Regions from separate parts of the Gordonia sp. C13 genome, predicted to be linked through region 1. Evidence: predicted binding sites of a transcription regulator. Region 1 holds the regulator's gene; the other holds the start of a gene.
The links. The regulator HspR, encoded in region 1, represses chaperone genes until heat shock. The targets are predictions, from matches to a motif close to ANNTGAGTNNNNNNNACTCANNT.
Positions count from the first base shown of each region.

Region 1 (10,495 bases):
GCCCCACGAAGGGCGAGGAACCCTTCGTGGCTCGCTCCGCTCGCACCTCAGGGGGCGGGTGGCTCTCCGCTCGCACCTCAGGGGGCGGGTGGCTCTCGACTCGCACCTCAGGGCTCTCCGGTGAGAGTACGAACACGAATACAACTGAAATACCCATCCAGACAACAGAAGACTTGAAGGAGGTGACGTCTGGTGGCTCCACAACGTGAGTGGTTGGAACACGACTTCTACAAGGACCTGGGCGTTGCTTCTGACGCTTCGGCTGAAGAGATCAAGAAGGCCTATCGCAAGCTCGCACGCGAGCTGCACCCGGATGCCAATCCCGGCGATTCCGCGGCCGAAGAGCGCTTCAAGCGGGTGTCCGAAGCCCACAGCGTGCTGAGCGATCCGGAGAAGCGCAAGGAGTACGACGAGACCCGTGCGATGTTCGCCGGCGGACGATTCCGCGGTGGCGGCAACGGGTTCCCGGGCGGCGGTTTCCCCGGCGGCGGTACGACGTACACGACCGGCGGCGACTTCGACCTCGGCGACCTGTTCGGCGGCGGTCAGGCCGGCGGCGGTGGCGGATTCGGCGACATCTTCGACGGACTCTTCAACCGGGGCGGCGGATCCCAACGCACATCGACGGCCAGCCGTCCCCGTCGCGGCAAGGACCTCGAAACCGAGACGACGCTGTCCTTCAAGGACGCGGCGCTCGGCACGACGGTCCCGCTGCGGGTGACCAGCCCGTCCCCGTGCACCACCTGTCACGGGTCGGGTGCCAAGCCCGGCACCAGCCCGCGAGTGTGCCCCAATTGCAACGGCTCCGGCTTCGTCAGCCGCAACCAGGGTGCCTTCGGGTTCAGCGAACCCTGCCAGGACTGCCAGGGCACCGGCTCGCGGATCGACGACCCGTGCACCGACTGCTCCGGCAGCGGAGTCAAGAACCGGACGCGCACCATCAACGTGCGTATCCCGGCCGGAGTCGAAGACGGACAACGGATCCGGCTGGCCGGCCAGGGCGAGGCCGGACGTCGCGGAGCGCCGTCGGGCGACCTCTACGTCGTCGTCCACGTCACGCCGCACAAGCAGTTCACGCGCAGCGGCAACGACCTTCGGGTGCAGCTCCCGGTTCGGATCTCGGAACTGGTTCTCGGCGCGACGGTGTCGGTACCGACACTCGAGGGCTCAGTCGGGGTCAAGATCCCGCCGAACACCACCGACGGCCGCACGCTCCGCGTGCGCGGCCGCGGCGTCCCCAAGCGGTCCGGCGGTGCAGGCGACCTGCTGGTGACGGTCAAGGTCGCGGTGCCGGACAAGCTCGACGACGCTGCGATCGAGGCGATGCGCGCCTACGATCAGGCCGAGCGGGCAAGCGGTTTCGATCCACGGGCGAACTGGGGGAAGTGAGTCATGGCCGGTCAGAAGAACTTCGACGCCGACGGCGCGACCTTCATGATCTCGGTGGCCGCCGAGCTCGCCGGCATGCACGCCCAGACCCTGCGGACCTATGACCGTCTCGGTCTGGTCACCCCGCAACGCACGAGCGGCGGCGGTCGCCGCTACTCGTCTCGCGACGTCGACCTCCTGCGTGAGATCCAGCGTCTCTCGCAGGAGGAGGGCGTCAACCTCGCAGGGATCAAACGGATCATCGACCTGAGCAATCAGGTCGAGGCGCTGCAGCAGCGTGTCCGTGAGCTCTCCGACGAGGTCGCTGCGTCGCGGAATCGTCGCGGGGGCGAGCTCGTCCCGGTGCCCCGGACCAATGCCCTCGTCGTGTGGCAGCCGCGGCGGAAACGCTCCGGCGACTGAACGGTCCGGCTCGTTCCGTCAGGGAGACCGGTAGGTCCCGCGTACCTTGGAGGTATGGCTTCCGACACCGTCACCACCGTTGACACGGGCCCGCACCGCGTTTCACGGCGCATCGTCGTCGACGCACCGGCTGCCGAGGTCTTCGCTCTCATCGCCAACCCGCATCGTCATCCCGAACTGGACGGTTCGGGGACGGTGCGGGACACGCCTGTCAAGGGTCCGGAAAAGCTCACCCCCGGCGCGCGATTCAGCGTCGGGATGAAGCAGTTCGGTGTTCCGTACACGATCACCTCCACCGCGACCGACGTCGACACCGACCGCGTCGTCGAGTGGAAGCACCCCATGGGCCATCACTGGCGTTGGGAGCTCGTCGCCACGTCGCCGACGACCACGCAGGTCACCGAGACCTTCGACTACTCCACGCTCAAGTTCCCGAAGATCATGGAGCTGATCGGCTACGACAAGAAGAACGGTCAGGGTATCGAGGGCACGTTGCGGGCGCTCGCGAATCGATTCGGCTGAACCTCGCCGGGTATGCCGACCCGGTCGACCGTCGAACAGCACACCCTGATCGAGACCTTCACCGCCTGATCAGGCCGTCCCCGGGCGGCCGCGAAAGGAAGCCCACCCCATGGAGTTCGAGGACGAGACGTCACAACCCGACGCGGAAGCCGTCGTCGTACTCGGAGTCGTGGCCGCACCCGGGCAGCCGATCGGGCTGGCCCGCAAACTCGTCGACGCGGACCTGCTCGAGCACGTGCAGACGACCTACCCCGGGGCCCGGTGGCAGGTCGAGGTCGTCGAGGCGACGGTGGTGCAGCCGCCGGCGACCGACGCCCAGATCGTCGACGCCGCGAGAGACGTTCTCCTCGAACGTGAATGGGATCTGGTGGTGTGCCTGACCGACCTGCCCCTGCACGTGGGAAGGCGTCCCGTCGTCGCTCACGCGAACGCGGTGCACGGCGTCGCGGTGCTGTCGGTACCCGCCCTCGGCCCGACCGGGCTGCGACAGCGTGCGCGCACCACCGTCACCGGTCTCATCGGCCAGCTCCTCGGTGCCGACGCCGACGACCTCCGGCAACACGGGAAGTCTCCCTCGAAGTCGCCACTACGACACCGCGTCCGCCAGCTCGGCACCGACACCGACGACGAGGGCACCGCCTTCACCGCCCGGGTGCTGACCGGCAATCTCCGGCTCCTCTTCGGCATGGTCCGCGCCAACCGGCCGTGGCGCCTCGCGCTCGGACTGACCCGCGCGCTCACCGGCGCCATCGCCGCCGGCGTCTTCGCGCTCGTGACCGCCGACATCTGGCTGCTCGCGGATACCTTCGGATGGGTCCGACTCACCGGCGTCGCCGTCGGCTCGATCGTCGCCATCACTGCCACCCTGATCATCGGCGCCAACTTGTGGGAGCGGGGTTCGTCGCGGCAGGCGCGCGAACAGATCGTCCTGTTCAACACCGTCACGGTCATCACCGTCGTGCTCGGGGTCGCGGCCCTCTACGCCGCTCTCTTCGCCCTCTCGGCCGTCGGCGCGCTGTGCCTGGTGGTCCCGCAGGTCTTCGGCGACGCGCTCGCCCACGACCCCGGGATCACCGACTACCTGGAGGTGGCTTGGCTGACCTGCTCACTCGCCACGGTCGGCGGTGCGCTCGGTGCCGGGTTGGAGACCGACGAGGCGGTACGCGACGCCGCGTACACCCAGCATCCCGCCGACTCGGTCTGACGGGGTACCACCGACGGTCCGGCTGCCACAGATTCGGCCCCAGCCGTTAGGCTGCATGGGCAAATGTCGATGTGGAGGTGACGATGACCCAAGATCCGGCGAGTGGGGGACTGCCCGGATCCGTGGTTCTCGGGATATCCGTCGTGGACGATCAGATCGCATCCGTGGTGCGCGACGCCGATGGCCACATCCTGGCCAGCAACCTCGTCGACCTGCCTGATCCGTCGGCTCCCGCGGTAGAGGCCGCGATCGTCGAGCTGGTCGATTCGGTGCCCGTCGTCGTCGACCTGATCGGTGTCTCCGTGTCCCGCGAGGACGTCCGCAAGCACCTGTCACAGGCCTTCGGGTCGAGTGGCGCCGCCGAATCCTGGCACGACCGTGTCGTCGTCACCGGTTACGCCTCGGCACTCGCCGAGATCGCGTGCACTCATGCCACCCGTGGAGGCGTCGTCGCGGTCGTGGATCTCGATCGGGAGGCCGCACCGGCGTCCGGTACGACGGTGGCGACGGTCGACACGACCTCGGGGGCGGTCCTCGGAACAGCCGATTTCACCACCCACCGGCTCGCGCCCGTCACCGATCCGGACGGGGCGTCGGCGCTGGCGGCCGCGGTCGCCAAGCTGCCGCGCGGTCGCGACCTCACCTCGATCATCGTGGTCGGGCCCGGCGCAGAGATGCCGGGTATCGCCCCGGCCTTCGAATACGCTGCCCAGCGGCCCGTCACCGTCGCAGACAACCCGCCTCTTGCGTCCGCGATCGGCGCGGCCGACGCCGCCCTGGTGGCACTCTCCGCCCCGACCCCGGCCCCGCGGGTGTCGACCGGACGACGCTGGTGGTTCGTCGGCGCCGCGATCGGCGCCGCGGTGTTCCTCGGCGCGGTCGGACTGACGCTGCTCCTGGCCGCCGAGGGCGACACCCCGGAACCGGCTCCCGTGACGGTCACCGAGACACCCGCGGCCGTCACGATCACCGCCGACGCGAAGACGGTCACCCGGATCGAGACCGAGACCGAGAGGGCCCGCACGACGACGGTCACCAGCGCGCCGCGCCCGGTCACCCGGACGACGACGGTGACCGAGGAGATCCCGGGGCCGTTCACCATCACCGAGACCGAGACGACCACGGTCGAGGTGCCCGCCGCAGGATCGCCGGCGCCCTGACGCCGGCCCGCGGTCAGTACACGGGGTCGTGCTGGATGCGGCTCGCGCGGACCCCGACGATGATGAGTTTGCGTCTGGTCGCCTCGATCATCTGAGCCGATCCGGCGATGAGCACCTGGTGGTCCGCCCAGTTCCCGGCGTCGGCGACGACGTCGGCGAGTGTGCCGATCTTGTGGTCGATCCCCAGTTCGGCCGGCGTCGCGACCGCGGTGATCCACCACGGGTCCTGCTCCTCCTCTGAGACCGCGGTGACCTGTAGCCACGGGTTGGTGGAGGCGATCCGCCGCAGCACGCTGAGGTCGTAGAGCTCGCCGGGATAACGCATGCCGTAGAAGATGTGCGTCGGCGGTGAGTCCGCGCGCTTGGACATCTCGATGAGGAGCGCACGCAGCGGGGCGAGGCCGGTACCGCCGGCGACCATCAGGACGGGCTGATCCCGGTCGACGTGCAGCGTCCCGTGACTCTGGGACAGCGTCCAGACATCTCCGACGCTGGTCTCGCTGACGATCGCGGGACTGACCGTTCCACCTTTGATCGCCCGGACGTGGAACTCCAGCTCACCGGCCGGATTCGGCGGGATCGACGGCGAGAAGTTGCGCCACTGCTTCGGCCACTGCGGGATGTGGACCTCGAGGTACTGACCGGCGATGAACGTCAGCGGCGCGTGTGCGATGAGTCGCACGACGGCCAGGTCGCGGCTGATGCGGTACTTCTCGACGACCTCCGCCGTCCACCGCGCGGGATGTGTGGCGGTCTCGGCCGCTCCGCGCATCACCCCGGTGACGAGCATCATCGCCTGCGAGACCGTCTGCTGGGCCTCGGAGTCCCAGTACCCCTCCATCAAACTGGCGAACTCACCCATGAGGGCCGTGTACATCACGTGGTAGTGCTCGGGTTCGACCCCGAACTTGCGGTGGTCGCGACCGAGCTGGGCGAGGAACTCGACGAGGTCGGTGTGACCGGATTCCGCGGGGATGGCTTCGAGGACGTGGTCGATCACGCGATGGAAGGCGATCTGCTGTGCGGCCATCGAGACGCCGAACAGGTCCCGGAGGTCGGGATCGATCGCGAACATCCGGGTGTAGACGTTGGTCACGAACCGGTCGGGCTGCCGGTTCACCGCTGTTCGCAGCTGATGCAGCGTGTGGCGTGAGTGGCTCGCCATTCTCTCTGGACAACCTCCGTCGACGTTCGTTCCCCCGCCTGTTCCAAGAGATCAACACTAGTCTTCGACGGCACGGAATTCAGGATCCGTCATCGTATGTCGGACTGTGATCCGGTGTGGCAAGGTACCAACATGACGTCCCTCGACGGTGTCCTCCCGGCCATCGTCGACGCGCATGTGCAGCACTGGAATCCGCGGCATACTCCGTGGGCGGCAACTCGTTCGTCGCGGCTGTACGGGTTCGTCCCCCGATTGGGGGACCGCGCCTTTCCTCTCATCGCCTCGCGCGCCGACCGCGAGTTCGTGCTGACACCGCGAACGGTCGCGCGACCCTACGAACCCCGGCAGTACGCCACCGACGCCGCACTCGTGTCGACGGTGGTGGGGGTGCCCATCGACACCGTCGTGCACGTCGAGTCGCACTGGCGCAAAGCTCTGCCGGCGGGGGAGCAGTCCTCCGCCCACAACACCGCCCTGGAGGAGACGCGTTACCTGTTGCACCTTCCGTTCGGGCAGGCCGACGCGCCGAGACTGGGGGCGATCGTCGCCCACGGCGATCCGCGCGACCGGGACTTCGGCGAGATCCTCGATCAGCAGTTGGCGGTCTCGTCGCTGGTCCGGGGTGTTCGCCTGGTGGCGACCCGGCATCCCGACCCGCGGGTCCGCGACGGCGGCGACGCCGACAACATCCTGTCGTCGGCCTCCTTCCTCGACGGGTTCGCGGAGCTGGCCGCGCGCAAACTCGTCTTCGAGGCGGCGGTCTACTCCCATCAGCTCTACGACGTCATCGTGCTGGCGCGGGAGTACCCCGACACGACGATCGTCCTCGACCACTTCGGGATGCCCGCCGGTGTGTTCGGGCCGATCGGGACGCGTACCGGCGCGACGGCCGCGGCGCGCGCGGACATCTGGCGACTGTGGCGCGAGCGCATGACCACGCTGGCGTCGTATCGCAATGTGGTGGTGAAGCTTTCCGGACTGGCGATGCCGGTCCTCGGCTACGGCCACGAACGATGGGGAAACATCGGCGGACAGGCGACGCTGGCCGAGATGATCGGCCCGTTCGTCGAACACGTTGTGTCCCACTTCGGTTCGGATCGGATCATGTTCGGCTCCAACTATCCGATCGACCGTCCGAACGCGGCGGTCGACGTCCTCGTCGGCGCGCTCGTCGACTGCGTGTCCCAGTGGGGCGACGAGGCGTTGCGACGCATCCTCCGCGACACCGCGATTCGCGTCTACGGGATCGACGACGCCTGATCCGGACGAGGTCGGTCAGGGATGTCGCGGGCGTCCCCACCATCGTGAGCGGGTCGGCTCGGGGACCGGCACGTCCCGCATGAGGCGGACCAGGATGTCGACGAGATCCGTGCACGTCGGATAGCGGTCCTGAGGCGACTTCGCGAGCGCCTTCGCGAAGATCGAATCCATCGCCGACGGAAGCCATGGACGACGCCGCGTCAGGCGCGGCGGGTCGTCGTTGATGTGTGCGTAGGTGATCGCGAAGGACGTGTGACGCGGATACGGCGGTTCGCCGGTGAACAGTTCGACGAGGCTGCACGCGAACGAGTAGTTGTCGCTGGCCGGGGAAAGACGCTGTGCTTGAAGCAGTTCCGGCGAGGCGTACCCGATGGAACCCTGGACCCGCCCGTTGCGGGCGAGTGGCCTTGTGTCGTCGAGGAATTGGGCGATCCCGAAATCGGAGAGGTAGGCGTCGACGGGGGTGGCGACGTCGGGTTCGGCTGCGCGGATGCCGAGAGGTCGGGACAGCAGGATGTTGGCGGGTTTGACGTCGCGGTGGAGGATCTCCTGCCCGTGCGCGTAGTCGAGGGCGTCGGCGATCTGCCCGGCGACACGCAGGATCGTGTCCACGTCGGGCTCCTCGTCGTCGCGGGGGACGAGGGCGGTGGCCGCCGGGCCGGCGGCGTACTGCATCGCGAGCCACATCGACGGGAGGTGGCGGGACCCGAGAGAGCCGGGGGGCGCGGCGATCTCGCCGTGAGCCCGCATCCGGACGATGTGCGGGTGGTCGAGAAGCGACGCGATCCCGAACTCGCGCTCGAACCGTTCGCGGACGCGGGCATGATCGGCGGCGTTCGGGTGCAGCACTTTGAGCGCGACCGGCCCGCTGCCGTCGTCGCGATGGGCACGGAAGACATCCGCGCTCGCACCTCCGCCGAGGAACTCGTCGATGGTGAAGCCGGCCACGCATTCGCCAACCTCGAACACCCTGCCCAGAGTAGAGCGACGACGACCGGCCGGCGCGGTGCCGCGACCGGGTGTCGGGCTCAGGCTTTCGGGGTCAGCCGGAAGATCGGGAACTTCCGTCCCTGGGCGGTCTCGGTGTACTTGACGAACTGATCGGTGAACGCCGTGAACTTCGCCCAGGCGGCATCCCAGTCGGCGTCGGTCATCTCGATGACCTGCGTCTCGTGACGCTCGATGCCCTCGGCAGCGGGGGCCTCGACGGCAACCGCGTCGGGGTGCGCGCGGAGGTTGTGCACCCAGGCCGGCGTCGTCGGCGAACCCGCGAAAGATCCGATGACGAGCCACGACCCGCCGTCGGCGAGCCCGAACAGCGGACTGATGCGCGGCTCGCCGGACTTGGCGCCGAGGGTGTGCAGCAGGACGAGGTTCTTCCCGAAACCCGCGGTCTCGACATGTCCGTTGTTGGCGCGGAACTCGTTGATGATGGTCGAATTGAAGTCGGTCACGATCTCCTTGATACGCCTGCGGAGCCCTGACCGGCAGGTGTGTCAAAGTGAAACCGCGGTCCGGGCGTCGAAGAATACGCTGAACGCATGAGTGCCGATACGAGTTCGCTGGCCGCCGCCCTTCCCGACGGAATGGTGATCACCGACCCCGACATCCTCGCCGGGTATCGCCAGGACCGCGCCTTCGACCCGGCCGCCGGTACCCCGCTCGCGCTCGTCCGCCCGATCTCGACCGAGCAGGTCCAGACGACGGTTCGGTGGTGTGCCGAGAACCGGGTCCCGATCATCACGCGCGGCGCGGGCACCAGCCTGTCCGGCGGCTCGACCGCGGTGGACGGCGCCATCATGATCTCCACCGAGAAGATGCGCGAGATCGCCGTCGATCCCGCGACGCGCACCGCCGTCGCCCAGCCCGGGCTGTTCAACGCCGAGGTCAAGGCCGCGGCGGCGGCCGCGGGCCTCTGGTACCCGCCGGACCCGTCGTCGTTCGAGATCTGTTCGATCGGCGGCAACGTCGCCACCAATGCGGGCGGGTTGTGCTGCGTGAAGTACGGGGTCACCACCGATTACGTGCTCGGACTGCAGGTGGTGCTCGCTGATGGTCGTGCGGTTCGGGTGGGCGGCAAGCAGCTCAAGGACTCCGCAGGCCTCCCCCTGACCAAACTCTTCGTCGGCAGTGAGGGGCTCCTCGGCATCATCACCGAGGTGACCCTGCGGCTGCTACCGCCGCAGGGGCCGGCGAGCACGGTGGTCGGGGTCTTCGACTCGGTGCACGACGCCAGTCGTGCCGTCCTGGCCGTCACGGGCGAGATCCGCCCGGCGATGCTGGAATTCATGGACTCGGTGGCGATCAACGCGGTCGAGGACATGCTGCGCATGGGGCTCGACCGGGAGGCGGGCGCACTGCTCGTCGCCCAGTCCGACGCGCCCGGGGCGGCCGGTGCCCAGGAGGTCGAACTCATCCGGAACGCCTTCGAGTCGAACGGCGCGGGGGAGGTCTTCACCACCGACGACCCCACCGAGGGTGAGGCGTTCACCGCTGCCCGACGTGCGGCGATCCCGGCGGTGGAGAAGCTGGGATCGCTACTGCTGGAGGACGTCGGGGTCCCGTTGCCCTCGCTGCCCGATCTCATCGACGGCGTCGCGAAGATCGCCGCGGACAACCAGGTGATGATCTCGGTGATCGCCCATGCCGGAGACGGCAACACACACCCGCTGATCGTCTTCGATCCGGCCGACACCGCGGAGGCCGACCGTGCGCAGACGGCGTTCGGTCAGATCATGGACCTCGCCATCGAGCTCGGCGGCACCATCACCGGCGAGCACGGCGTGGGCCGACTCAAGAAGGGCTGGCTGCCCGATCAGGTGGGTCCGGACGTGATGGAGCTGACGACGCTCATCAAGAACGCTCTCGACCCGGAGGGGCTCCTCAATCCGGGCGTGATCCTGTAGGAGTGGTCGGCACGACGGCGTAGGTTCCGCGCCGGTTCGCCTTGGCTTCGAACAGGGCGCCGTCGGCGAGGGCGAAGTCGCGTTGGATGCGTTCGGTGGCATCCTCATCGGTCATGTGCTCGCTGTAGAGCGAGCCCACGGCGATGCCGAGACTGACGGTCGCCCACTCGCCGTCACCGGTGTCGACCGGCCGGCCGCGGATGTCTTCGGCGACGACCCGCGCCGCCTGTTCGTCGAGCCGCATCGCGATCGCGAACTCGTCGCCGCCGAGTCGGGCGACGACCGCCGGTTCGGTCACGGCGCTCCGGAGGATCTCGGCGACCTGCTGCAGCACGGCGTCGCCGACGGTGTGACCGTGGTCATCGTTGATCCGTTTGAAGCGGTCGACGTCGGCGATGACGAGTGCGAACCGGTCGCCGTGTCCCCGGCGCAGCAGCGTGGTCGTCGCGAGGATGAACCCGCGGCGGTTCAACAGGCCGGTGAGCGG
Region 1 is NZ_JALPSY010000008.1:172,543-183,037, reverse strand. Features, by position in the region: gene dnaJ (molecular chaperone DnaJ) at 193-1,389, shown strand; gene M1L58_RS09605 (heat shock protein transcriptional repressor HspR) at 1,393-1,791, shown strand; gene M1L58_RS09600 (SRPBCC family protein) at 1,846-2,313, shown strand; gene M1L58_RS09595 (hypothetical protein) at 2,423-3,517, shown strand; gene M1L58_RS09590 (hypothetical protein) at 3,601-4,677, shown strand; gene M1L58_RS09585 (FAD-binding oxidoreductase) at 4,691-5,842, opposite strand; gene M1L58_RS09580 (amidohydrolase family protein) at 5,975-7,102, shown strand; gene M1L58_RS09575 (serine/threonine-protein kinase) at 7,118-8,071, opposite strand; gene M1L58_RS09570 (nitroreductase/quinone reductase family protein) at 8,131-8,556, opposite strand; gene M1L58_RS09565 (FAD-binding oxidoreductase) at 8,644-10,008, shown strand; gene M1L58_RS09560 (GGDEF domain-containing protein) at 9,986-10,495, opposite strand, start outside.

Region 2 (10,495 bases), on a different contig from region 1:
GCGGCGGTCGGGTTGTGGGCCGGGATGTCCGGCGCGACCAGTGCGCTGGGACCGTTCGTCGGCGGCTGGCTCGTCGACGCGGCGTCGTGGCGCTGGGCGTTCTTCCTGAGCGTTCCACTGGCGTTGGGTGCCCTGGTCATCGCGATGAAGCACGTGCCGGAGTCGCGCGATCCGTTTGCGCCGCGTCGGCTCGATGTCGCGGGAGCCGTGACGATGGCCTTGGGTCTCGCCGGAGTCGTCTACGCGCTGATCGAGGGCCCGTCGCGTGATTGGTCGACCGCAACGATTACCGCGGGCCTTGTGGGCGTGGCGGTGCTCGTGGCGTTCGCGGTCATCGAGACGCGGGTGCGGTCACCGCTGTTGCCGCTGCGGTTGTTCCGGTCGTCGCAGTTCACCGGTGCCAACCTGACGACGCTGCTGGTGTATGCGGCTCTGGGCGGCGCGCTGTTCTTGCTCGCCCTGCAGCTGCAGCAGAGTCTGGGTTACTCGGCCTTCGAAGCGGGTGCGGCGATGTTCCCGAGCACGTTCATCATGCTGTTCGGGTCTCCGTTGGTGGGGAAGCTCGCCCAGACCACCGGGCCACGGCTGCCGATGACCGTCGGCCCGCTCATCGCCGCCGGAGGCTTCGCGCTTATGGCTCGGGTGCAACCGGGGACGGACTACCTGGCGCATGTGCTTCCCGGTGTCCTGCTGTTCGGACTCGGTATGACGGTGACCGTCGCGCCGCTGACGGCGGCCGCACTGGGAGCGGTCGACGACGCGCTCGCGGGGACCGCGTCGGGTGTGAACAATGCGGTGGCTCGCGTCGCCGGGCTGCTGGCCGTGGCGGTGCTGCCAGCGGTGGCCGGCATCGACGCCGGTCCCGGTGAGCCGCTGGGCGACGGATTCCAGACTGCGATGTACATCTGTGCGGCGTTCTGCGCTGTGGGCGGGCTTGTTGCTGCACTCACCATCAGCTCTGGCACGGGCTTCCGGCCGCAGGTCCGGGCCGGGGTGGACACCGCCTGCCAGGATGCCTGCACCCGTCGCGAACTAGCCGCCGATCTATAGCTCGAACCCGCGCTCTCACCGCGGTTTCGAGCTATGAACCTCACCGGTCCCTGCTGCGACCGCCCACAGCACCAGCACGGGCTGGAAGAACAGGCGCGTCAAACGCTTCTGGTCGGTGTCGAGGCCGAAGGCATCGATGTGCTCGACATACTGATGGATGTTGCCGGGGAACACCGCCACGAAGAAGGCCGCGACGATCCACGAGACGACCTTGCGACGCCGCGGCAGGGCGATGAGCGCCGCGCCCAACGCGATCTCCACCCCGCCCGACGCCAGGACCACGAAGTCCTTGCCGAACGGCACCCAGTCGGGGACCTGGGCCTGGAACTCGTCGCGCTGCGCAGTCAGGTGGCCGATCCCGGCGATCGCCAGGACGGCACCCAGCGCGATGCGGGCGACCGCGCGGCCCAGCGGCTGCCGTGCGGTGGCGGGGGACAGGATCGACATGCAGGCTCCTCGGAGATCGCCGGTTGTGTGACCGCAGTTCGTGGCCGATCGGGTTTCGGACTGGCCAGTAACCAAGGGGCCGATGCGATTTGGTCATTTGATCAAGGGGTCCGTTATGTCGCATCAACCCTGATGTGTGTGGTACATAAATGTGACCCCGGACACCGTCGTCCGGGGTATTTGTCCGCACGGAGGTCAGCCCATGCCCCTCGACTCGATGTCGGTACGCCGACACCCGTCCTCAGGTCCTTTGTTCGCCACGACGCGCCTCGGAGCGCGGTCATGACGCTACAGAGTGTGTGGGATGCGCTGAAGGCCTCCGCGGGAGTGGTTATCACGGCGGCGGCGTTCGCCGTCGCGCTGGCGGTGCTGGTCGTCGCCCAGGTTGTCGTTTTCGCGACCCGCCTCGTCGACCTCCCCGGCTGACCAAACCGCGGCGCTCGCATGCTGGTTGAGTAGGCGAGGAGCCCGCGTCGAGGCGTCCCTGCCTGCTGGTTGAGTAGGCGAGGAGCTTGCGACGAGCCGTATCGAAGCCAGCCGAGGAGAGTCTGACGGTGACGCACGATCGATCAGGAATCGAGAAGCGGGGACGGTTCGACGCGCCATAGCGTCGAAGTATGACGAACATCAACGCACTCACCCTCGAAGTTCCCGACATCAGCGCAGCGGAGGTCTTCTACGACAAGGCCTTCGGACTCGGTGACCGCCTGCGGTTCCGGGCCGCAGAGGCGCCAAGCCAGGGTTTCCGTGCCTTCGTGATCTCACTCGTGGTTGCCGACCCGACAGTCGCCGACTCCTTCCTCGGACCCGCGATCGACGCCGGTGCCACCGTGCTCAAGCCTGCCAAGAAGTCCTTCTGGGGGTACGGCGGCGTGGTCCAGGCGCCTGACGGTGCGATCTGGAAGGTTGCCAGCTCGTCGAAGAAACCGGCCGGCGCACCAGCCCGGACAGTCGACGACCTGGTCCTGCTGCTCGCCGTCGACGACGTCGCGGCCACCAAGCAGTTCTACGCCGACCGTGGATTCATGGTCGGGAAGAGTTACGGCCGCAAATACGTCGAGTTCGAGAGCGGCCCGGACGCGGTGAAGCTCGCGCTGTACGGCCGCAAGGCCGCGGCGAAGGACGCCGCGGGTTCCGGCTCGCATCGGCTGGTGATCGCCGGCGACGCCGGGCAGTTCAGCGACCCGGATGGATTCATGTGGAGTGCTGACACCTGAGCGGTGGTAAGCAAGGGTCAGCGCATGGCGAGCAACTGGTCGACGAGGCGGTGCCCGTACGTTGATCGCCACCCGTTCGCCCCTGGCATAAATCAGTTGGGAACAAACTTCCAGCCACCTCAGTTGAGTCGATCAGACTTAACTCTGGAGGTTTCATGTCGCAGACATATTCACTGCCGGTCCTCTTCGTCCCGGACGTCGTCGTCCTGCCCGGCATGGTCGTGCCGATCCCGCTCGACGACGCAGCTCAGGCCACCGTCGACGCTGCGCGGGCGAGTGAGAGCGGAAAACTGCTGGTCGCCCCACGGCTGGACGACCGGTACCCCACGTACGGGGTGGTCGCCTCGATCGTGCAGGTCGGGCGTATCCCGGGCGGCGGTCTCGCGGCCGTCGTCAAGGGTGAGAAGCGCGCGCAGATCGGGACCGGGACACCCGGCCACGGGGCCGCGCTGTGGGTCGAGGCCACCGAGGTCGAGGACCAGGAGGTCACCGACGAGGTGCGGACTCTGGCCGGCGAGTACAAGAAGCTCGTCCTGGCCATGCTGCAGCGCCGCGAGGCGTGGCAGCTGATCGACGCGGTCAACAAGATGTCCGACCCGTCGAACCTCGCCGACACCTCGGGTTACGCGTCCTGGCTCACCGACGAGCAGAAGCGCGAACTCCTCGAGACGCCGGACACCGCCGCGCGCCTGCGGCTGCTGATCGAGTGGACGGGTGACCATCTCGCCGAGTCCGAGGTCAGCGAGAAGATCGCCGAGGACGTCCGCGCGGGGATGGACAAGCAGCAGAAGGAGTTCCTGCTCCGGCAGCAGCTCGCCGCCATCCGTAAGGAGCTCGGTGAGGACGAGCCCGAGGGTGCCGACGACTACCGGTCGCGCATCGAGGAGGCCGAACTACCCGAGAAGGTCCGCGAAGCTGCACTGCGCGAGGTCGGCAAGCTCGAACGTGCCAGCGACCAGTCGCCGGAGACCGGGTGGATTCGTACCTGGCTCGACACCGTTCTCGACCTGCCGTGGAACACGCGCACCGAGGACTCCACCGACATCAAGGGTGCCCGTGAGATCCTCGACGCCGACCACCACGGTCTCGACGACGTGAAGGACCGCATCGTCGAATACCTGGCCGTGCGTGCTCGACGCGCCGAACGCGGCCTGCAGGTCGTGGGCGGACGCGGATCGGGTGCCGTCATGGTGCTCGCCGGCCCGCCCGGCGTCGGCAAGACGTCGCTCGGCGAGAGCGTCGCCCGGGCGCTGGGCCGCAAGTTCGTGCGCGTCGCCCTCGGTGGTGTGCGTGACGAGTCGGAGATCCGCGGTCACCGTCGTACCTACGTCGGGGCCCTGCCCGGCCGCATCGTGCGCGCCATCGGTGAGGCGGGATCGATGAATCCCGTTGTGCTGCTGGACGAGGTCGACAAGGTGGGCTCGGACTACCGGGGTGACCCGGCCGCGGCCCTGCTCGAGGTCCTCGACCCTGCGCAGAACCACACCTTCCGCGACCACTACCTCGATCTCGACCTCGACCTGTCCGATGTGCTGTTCCTCGCGACCGCCAACGTCGTCGAGAACATCCCGTCGGCCCTGCTCGACCGCATGGAGCTCGTCACCCTCGACGGCTACACCGAGGACGACAAGGTGGCCATCGCTCGCGACTACCTGCTGCCTCGACAGGCCGAGCGGGCAGCGTTGACGACCGACGAGGTGACCGTCACCGACGCGGCGCTCCGCGAGATCGCGGCGAACTACACCCGGGAACCCGGTGTGCGACAGTTCGAACGGCTTCTCGCGAAGGCGCTCCGCAAGGCGGCGACCAACCTCGCACAGGGGACTGCCACCGCACCGATCACCATCGACGAGCCGGACCTGCGCGACTACCTCGGCCGGCCCCGGTTCACTCCGGAATCGGCCGAGCGGACCGCAGTGCCCGGTGTCGCAACGGGTCTCGCCGTCACGGGAATGGGTGGTGATGTCCTCTTCATCGAGGTCAACGCCACCGACGGCGAGCCCGGTCTGAAGCTGACCGGTCAGCTCGGCGACGTGATGAAGGAGTCGGCGCAGATCGCGCTGTCGTACGTGCGGGCGCATGCCGAGCAGCTCGGCGTCGACCCCGAGTCGCTCAACAAGACCATCCACGTGCACGTTCCGGCCGGAGCGGTGCCCAAGGACGGTCCGAGTGCGGGCGTCACCATGGTCACCGCGCTGGTGTCCATGGCAACGGGTCGACGGGTGCGCGCCGAGGTCGGCATGACCGGCGAGGTCACGCTGAACGGCCGCGTCCTGCCCATCGGTGGGGTCAAGCAGAAACTGCTTGCCGCACAGCGCAACGGGCTGAAGACCGTCTTCATCCCGCAGCGCAACGAGCCCGATCTCGACGACGTGCCGGTCGAGGTCCTCGACGCACTCGATGTGCGCCCGATGACCGACGTCGCCGAGATCGTCGCGCAGGCGCTGGAACCCGCAGCGGGAGAACAGGTCAGCGCAGCCTGACGTCGGTAACGATCGAGCGGGGCGTCGTCCGGACTACCGGACGGCGCCCCGCTTGGTCGTGTCAACGAAGCCGCAGAGTGCGGGCGAACCCCTCCAGCACGCGGTAGACGATCCAGGCGAGACTGGTGACGGCAGCGGCGGGTACCAGCCACAACGCGCCGACCGCCGCGATGAGGCTGGCGGCCCACTGCCGTCCCCACAGGGGCGCGGCGATGAAGATCATGAGCAGAGCCACGGTGAGCGACCAACCCGGCGACGACACCGGCCACGGCCAATCGAAAAGCCACGGCCAATCGAACAGCAGCGCACCCGCGGAGCCGATGGTCGCGGTGATCCCCACGACGCTGAGCAGCAACCACAGCACGATGCTCAGACGACGGTAACCGCCTGCGACCCAACGGGTACGAAGCGCGACGGCCGACCACATCAGCCAACGCTTCAGCCAGGGCACGCCGGACGTGCGCATCATCTCCCGGAAGAACCGATCGGACAGGGTGTCGCTGCCGAGCGCACCCGAGTTGACGGCGTCGGAAATGAGCTCGTCGTGGATCAACGCCGCCAGCGAGTGCTTTCCGTAGGAGTCCTCGAACCAGCGCATGAAGCGCGGGACCGATGCCAGATCCGTCGGGTTGTCCTCGCGCGGAACGAACGTCCGGGCCCGGTCGACCGCCGCACGGGCCTGCGACTGCCCCATGCCACCGCGTACCAGCTTGGCCACCAGATCGTTCTCGACGCCCTGGTCGGAGTATCGAAAGGTGTTGAGGACGACGAACTGCCGCTCGTCGATCTGAACGGTCCCGACGCTGCCCCTACCGGTCGGATCGTCGACCTCGAAACCCGACGCCGGCGCCACTCGCCATGGAACCCAGCGGGTGGTGCTCGATGTGGCGTCGCCCATCTCGACCTCCCGACCTCGGCACCTCCGACGGTAGCGCCGCACGGTAGATCGCCGAGCAGTAACCGGGGGACAGAGATCCAAGTGCAACCCGACGGTGCGTGAACCGCGAGCCGTCGATCACCGTGGGGCAGCGCTCGACGTCCACTCGTCGACGGCCTCGGTGTAGAACGCCATCCGCTCACGCAGCGCGCCGGGATCGATCCCGAACTCCTCCGGGCTGTAGCGGTGCTTTCCCTTGCCGTGCCGCGGCTGCTCCGCATTGTGCTGGGCGAGCATCGCCGCCACATCCGGGGCATCGAGATTCGCTGCTGCGTAAACCCGTTCGACGGTCTCCCCAGGGCGGGACACCAGGTCCCGGTAGTCGATGTCGACGACGGTCGCCGAACCAGCCGTTGGGGAGGCGCGGAACTCGAGCGCTCGACGGAACCACAACTCCGACTGCTCGATCTGGAAGCGGCCGACGTCGTGGCCGTCGACCTCGTCGCTGTAGGTCGACCGGTAGGTCGCGAACAGGCTGGCGCCCGACGCCACGGTCTCCACGATGTCGCGATGCAGGTGGACGATGCAGACACCCGGGTATGTCCGGGCCAGTGCGGCCAGTTCGGGCGTGTGGGCCGGTGCCTTCAGCAGCCATCGCCGCCGGGAACCGTCGTCGAGGATCTGCAGCATCGTCCGATGTGCTGCGTATTCGCCGGTGAAGTCCCGATCGGCCAGCCATCGGGAGTAGCTGTCGAGGCGCATTGTCGAACTGGAGCCCCAGTTGCGCATGGTCGTTCCCATGCCGAGGACGCACTCCTCCGGGAGGGCCGGTCCGGAATCGTGGACGGCGGCCATCGCCGGATTCAGCACGTGGAGCGGGTTGGGCTCGGCGGCCTGCGTTTCGATCAGCCGTTCGCGTTCCTCCGGGGACAGCCTTGCGACCCGCCACGGGGCGTACAGCTCCACCGGACGCGGCGCGCGGAGCCTGGGGTCGCGCGCCATGAGCCGGTACAGGAACGTCGTCCCGGTGCGCCAGCCGCCGATGATCACGATCGGCGGGAGCACCTCGCGTTCGGCCACTTCCGGGCTTTTCCGCAGGGTCTTGTCGAAGATGGAGCGCGCCCGCAGTTTCCCGATCACCGCGTCCTGCGCATTACGGATGCCGACAGCGTTCAGACGCCCGTCCTCGGCCGCCGACGCCAGATACTGCTCCAGGCCCGGCCGCCACAGTGTCGGGTCGCCCAATCCCTCGACACCGTGCTCGGCAGTGGCCCGTTCGACGATCGTGTCGGTTGCCTCGACCCCTAGCCGGTACCGCTCGGGACGGGCAATCCGATCGGCTTCTGCGGCCGCGTAGATGCTCTCGGCGACCTCACTCCGCTGCGGTGGCGTCCACGTCACCATCACTCGCCTCGCAGTTCGTCGAGCCGGACCACCCGAGCGGACGGCAGAGGAGGCGCGTCGGCAGGTTGGAGGAAACGCATCACGATGATCCCGAAGTCGCGCCCCTCGGAATCGATCCAGTCGCCCGAACCGCACGGGTCCTCCGCCGCGACCACGAACCGATACCGTCCGTCGACGACGGTCGCGGTCGTGCCCGTGTACGAGACCGTTCGGTACCGGAAGTCCAGTGAGTTCAGAAAGCGGCTGTACGCCAGGATGTTCCAGTACCGACACTCGACGACATCCCCTTCGACGACCAGCGCCTCGCCGGGTCCGAGCTGCCAGCCGCCGCGGACGTAGTGGATTCCGGGTTCGGTGAACACGGCGCCACCGGCCATCTCCGACCAGTGCCGCAACACGTTCGGTGGATCGAGATCGTCCTTGGTCGACATCTCGAAGATCGTCGGGAGCATCGAGGTCGTGGCCGCCAAAGAGTCCAGCGAGGACGCGAGTCTCGCCGCGTCGATGGACGGCGGCACCGGCGGTTCGACGACCGGCTCGATACTGCACCAACCCATTTCGTCCCGAGCCACGTCGTCGTGGAAGAACCGGACCCAGACGACGCCGGCCTTCTCCGGTAGCTCCAGCCGGTCACCGGCTCCCGGCGCGGTGCCGCCGAGCACGATCTCGAAGGCGCCGTCGTCGTCGAATCTGATGGTGTCGCTGTCGATGCGGGCCGTTGCCTCGGCGCCGATGCCGCCGGTCCGGCGGTAGACGGTCACCGACATGTACGACGCATCGCCGCGGTTCCCGCGGATGCGGTAGGCGCGGTCACCTCGGACCTCGGTGACCCAGTACCGGAAATCGGGGTTGTCCATCAGGAACTTGTGCCGCCACCCGTTGAACGGCATGAGCTCCGGGCGTTCTCGGTCGGCCTCGAAGCGAGACAACTGATTCGACAACGCGCGCACCAGGGCGCGGAATCCGTCGGCCTGTTCTGCCGGGGCCAGGCCCGCGGTGTCGGCGGCGAGTTTGTCACCGGCGGAGCGGAGTGCGTCGACCAGACCGTTCCACGCGGCGACCTCTGGTCGGGCGTCCTCGGTCACGGGAGCCGGACCCGGTCGTCGTGCCGGTAGTGGGGTCCGATGTCGTCGATGAGGATGCCCGGTTCGGCGTCGACCACCGCCGGGATGGCGTCGAGCACGGCCCGTACCGACGCGGTCGTGATCGGGTTGGTGTGGCCGGACCCGACGCCGAACTCGAGCTGGGTGCGCATCTCGGCCGGTTCGCCGCTGATGACCAGTGTGTACGCGATCGGGCTGGTGAACCCGCCGAACGGCAGATCGTCGCCTCGATACACCGCTTCGGCGCCGGGAGCGGAGCGAGCGGGCCGAGTGGGTACCGAAGCGAGATACCAGCATTCCTCGTTGGTGAAGAAATGATGGTCACCGAGGTAGCCGCGATGCGTCAGGTGCAGGGCGGCCGCAGTGCCCTTCCTGATGGTGGTCGCGCCCACCTGCGCATCACGTTCGGCGGGGATTCCGCGTAGCGACGTCTCGACCCTCACCTCGGAACTGTCCGCGCCGTACAGCGCATGGGCGACGTTGCCGGTGAGATCGGCGTAGTAGATGTCGCCGCCGCGTGCGACCGGGGATTCGGCACTGAGGGAGTCGAGTTCGGCGCCGAAGCCGAGTGCTCCCAACCCGCCCCACATCGATCCGGCACGAGAGAAGTCGACGGCCTCCACCGACCGCACATGACTGACCGACGACATCGCCCTGGCCATCGTCATCGCGACCCGCTCGACGATGAACGTGGGATGGACGCCGGTGCCGTGCAAGGTGGCGCCGCCGGCATGGCAGGCCTCGAGCATCCGGTGCGGGGACTTGCGGAACGGGCTGAGCCAGTTCGGCATCGACACATTGTGGTACGCCGCGGTCGCCACGACGTTCTTCCCCGCCTCCAGCAGATCGACGACGTCGTCGTCGAGCCCCTTGATCACCGCGGCCGGCGCCGGGGTGAGGACGACACAGTCCACGTCGAGTTCCTTGAACGCCTCGCGGTCGCGGGTGGCGCCGATCTTGATCGGATCAGTCCGGACCAGCTCGCCGATGTCCCTACCGTCCTTCTCACGGTTGTGGACGAGGGCGCCCACCACCTCGAAGGCGGGGTCGGCGAGTGCGGCCCGGATGACGGCACCGCCCACCTCGCCGGGACCCCAGACGGCGATGCGATACGGACGACAGGGCGGGGAGTCCCTGGTGCCCCTCGTGGGTGTAGGACTGGTCTGCGTCATGGGCGATCCTCGGCAACGGTCAAGTGGAATCGTGTGCTTCCTGTTGCTGGTGAATCTGCCCGGCGGGCCCAGGTGTGTCAAGGACCACATCATCAGGTCGCCAGTTGAGCGAAACTCGCTCAACTTTCTCCAGTCATCCGGGAACAAACCCGGAAGGGGTTCCGTTACACACTTCGAGAAACCTGAGTGACACTGACTCAAGTAAGTTTGACTCGACGCTCCATTGTGAGTAGGACATGAGTCGGACGCACTGAAGTCCGGTCCCGCCGGGTTTCGGACATCATCCCCGCGTCATCGAACCGCGGGGCCAAAGGACTTGGGTGCACACCCACAAACTAGGAGGAAGCCAAACATGTCTCGTGCTGTTGGAATCGACCTCGGCACCACCAACTCCGTGGTTTCGGTGCTCGAGGGTGGCGAAGCGTCGGTCATCGCCAACGCCGAGGGCTCGCGGACCACGCCGTCCGTGGTCGCCTTTGCGCGTAACGGCGAGGTGCTCGTCGGTCAGCCGGCCAAGAACCAGGCGGTCACGAACGTCGACCGCACCATCCGCTCGGTCAAGCGCCACATGGGTGAGGGTGACTGGACGGTCGAGATCGACGACAAGAAGTACACCCCGCAGGAGATCAGCGCGCGCACGCTTATGAAGCTCAAGCGCGACGCCGAGGCGTACCTCGGTGAGGACGTCACCGACGCCGTGATCACCGTGCCCGCCTACTTCAACGACTCCCAGCGTCAGGCC
Region 2 is NZ_JALPSY010000013.1:103,362-113,856, forward strand. Features, by position in the region: gene M1L58_RS12675 (DHA2 family efflux MFS transporter permease subunit) at 1-1,050, shown strand, start outside; gene M1L58_RS12680 (DoxX family protein) at 1,066-1,497, opposite strand; gene M1L58_RS12685 (hypothetical protein) at 1,780-1,923, shown strand; gene M1L58_RS12690 (glyoxalase) at 2,115-2,714, shown strand; gene lon (endopeptidase La) at 2,870-5,197, shown strand; gene M1L58_RS12700 (DUF1353 domain-containing protein) at 5,259-6,095, opposite strand; gene M1L58_RS12705 (sulfotransferase family protein) at 6,213-7,478, opposite strand; gene M1L58_RS12710 (DUF1214 domain-containing protein) at 7,478-8,563, opposite strand; gene M1L58_RS12715 (hypothetical protein) at 8,560-9,753, opposite strand; gene dnaK (molecular chaperone DnaK) at 10,106-10,495, shown strand, end outside.
Region 2: a site for HspR is predicted at 2,836-2,858, ahead of lon (endopeptidase La). Genes of this name have one in related genera too.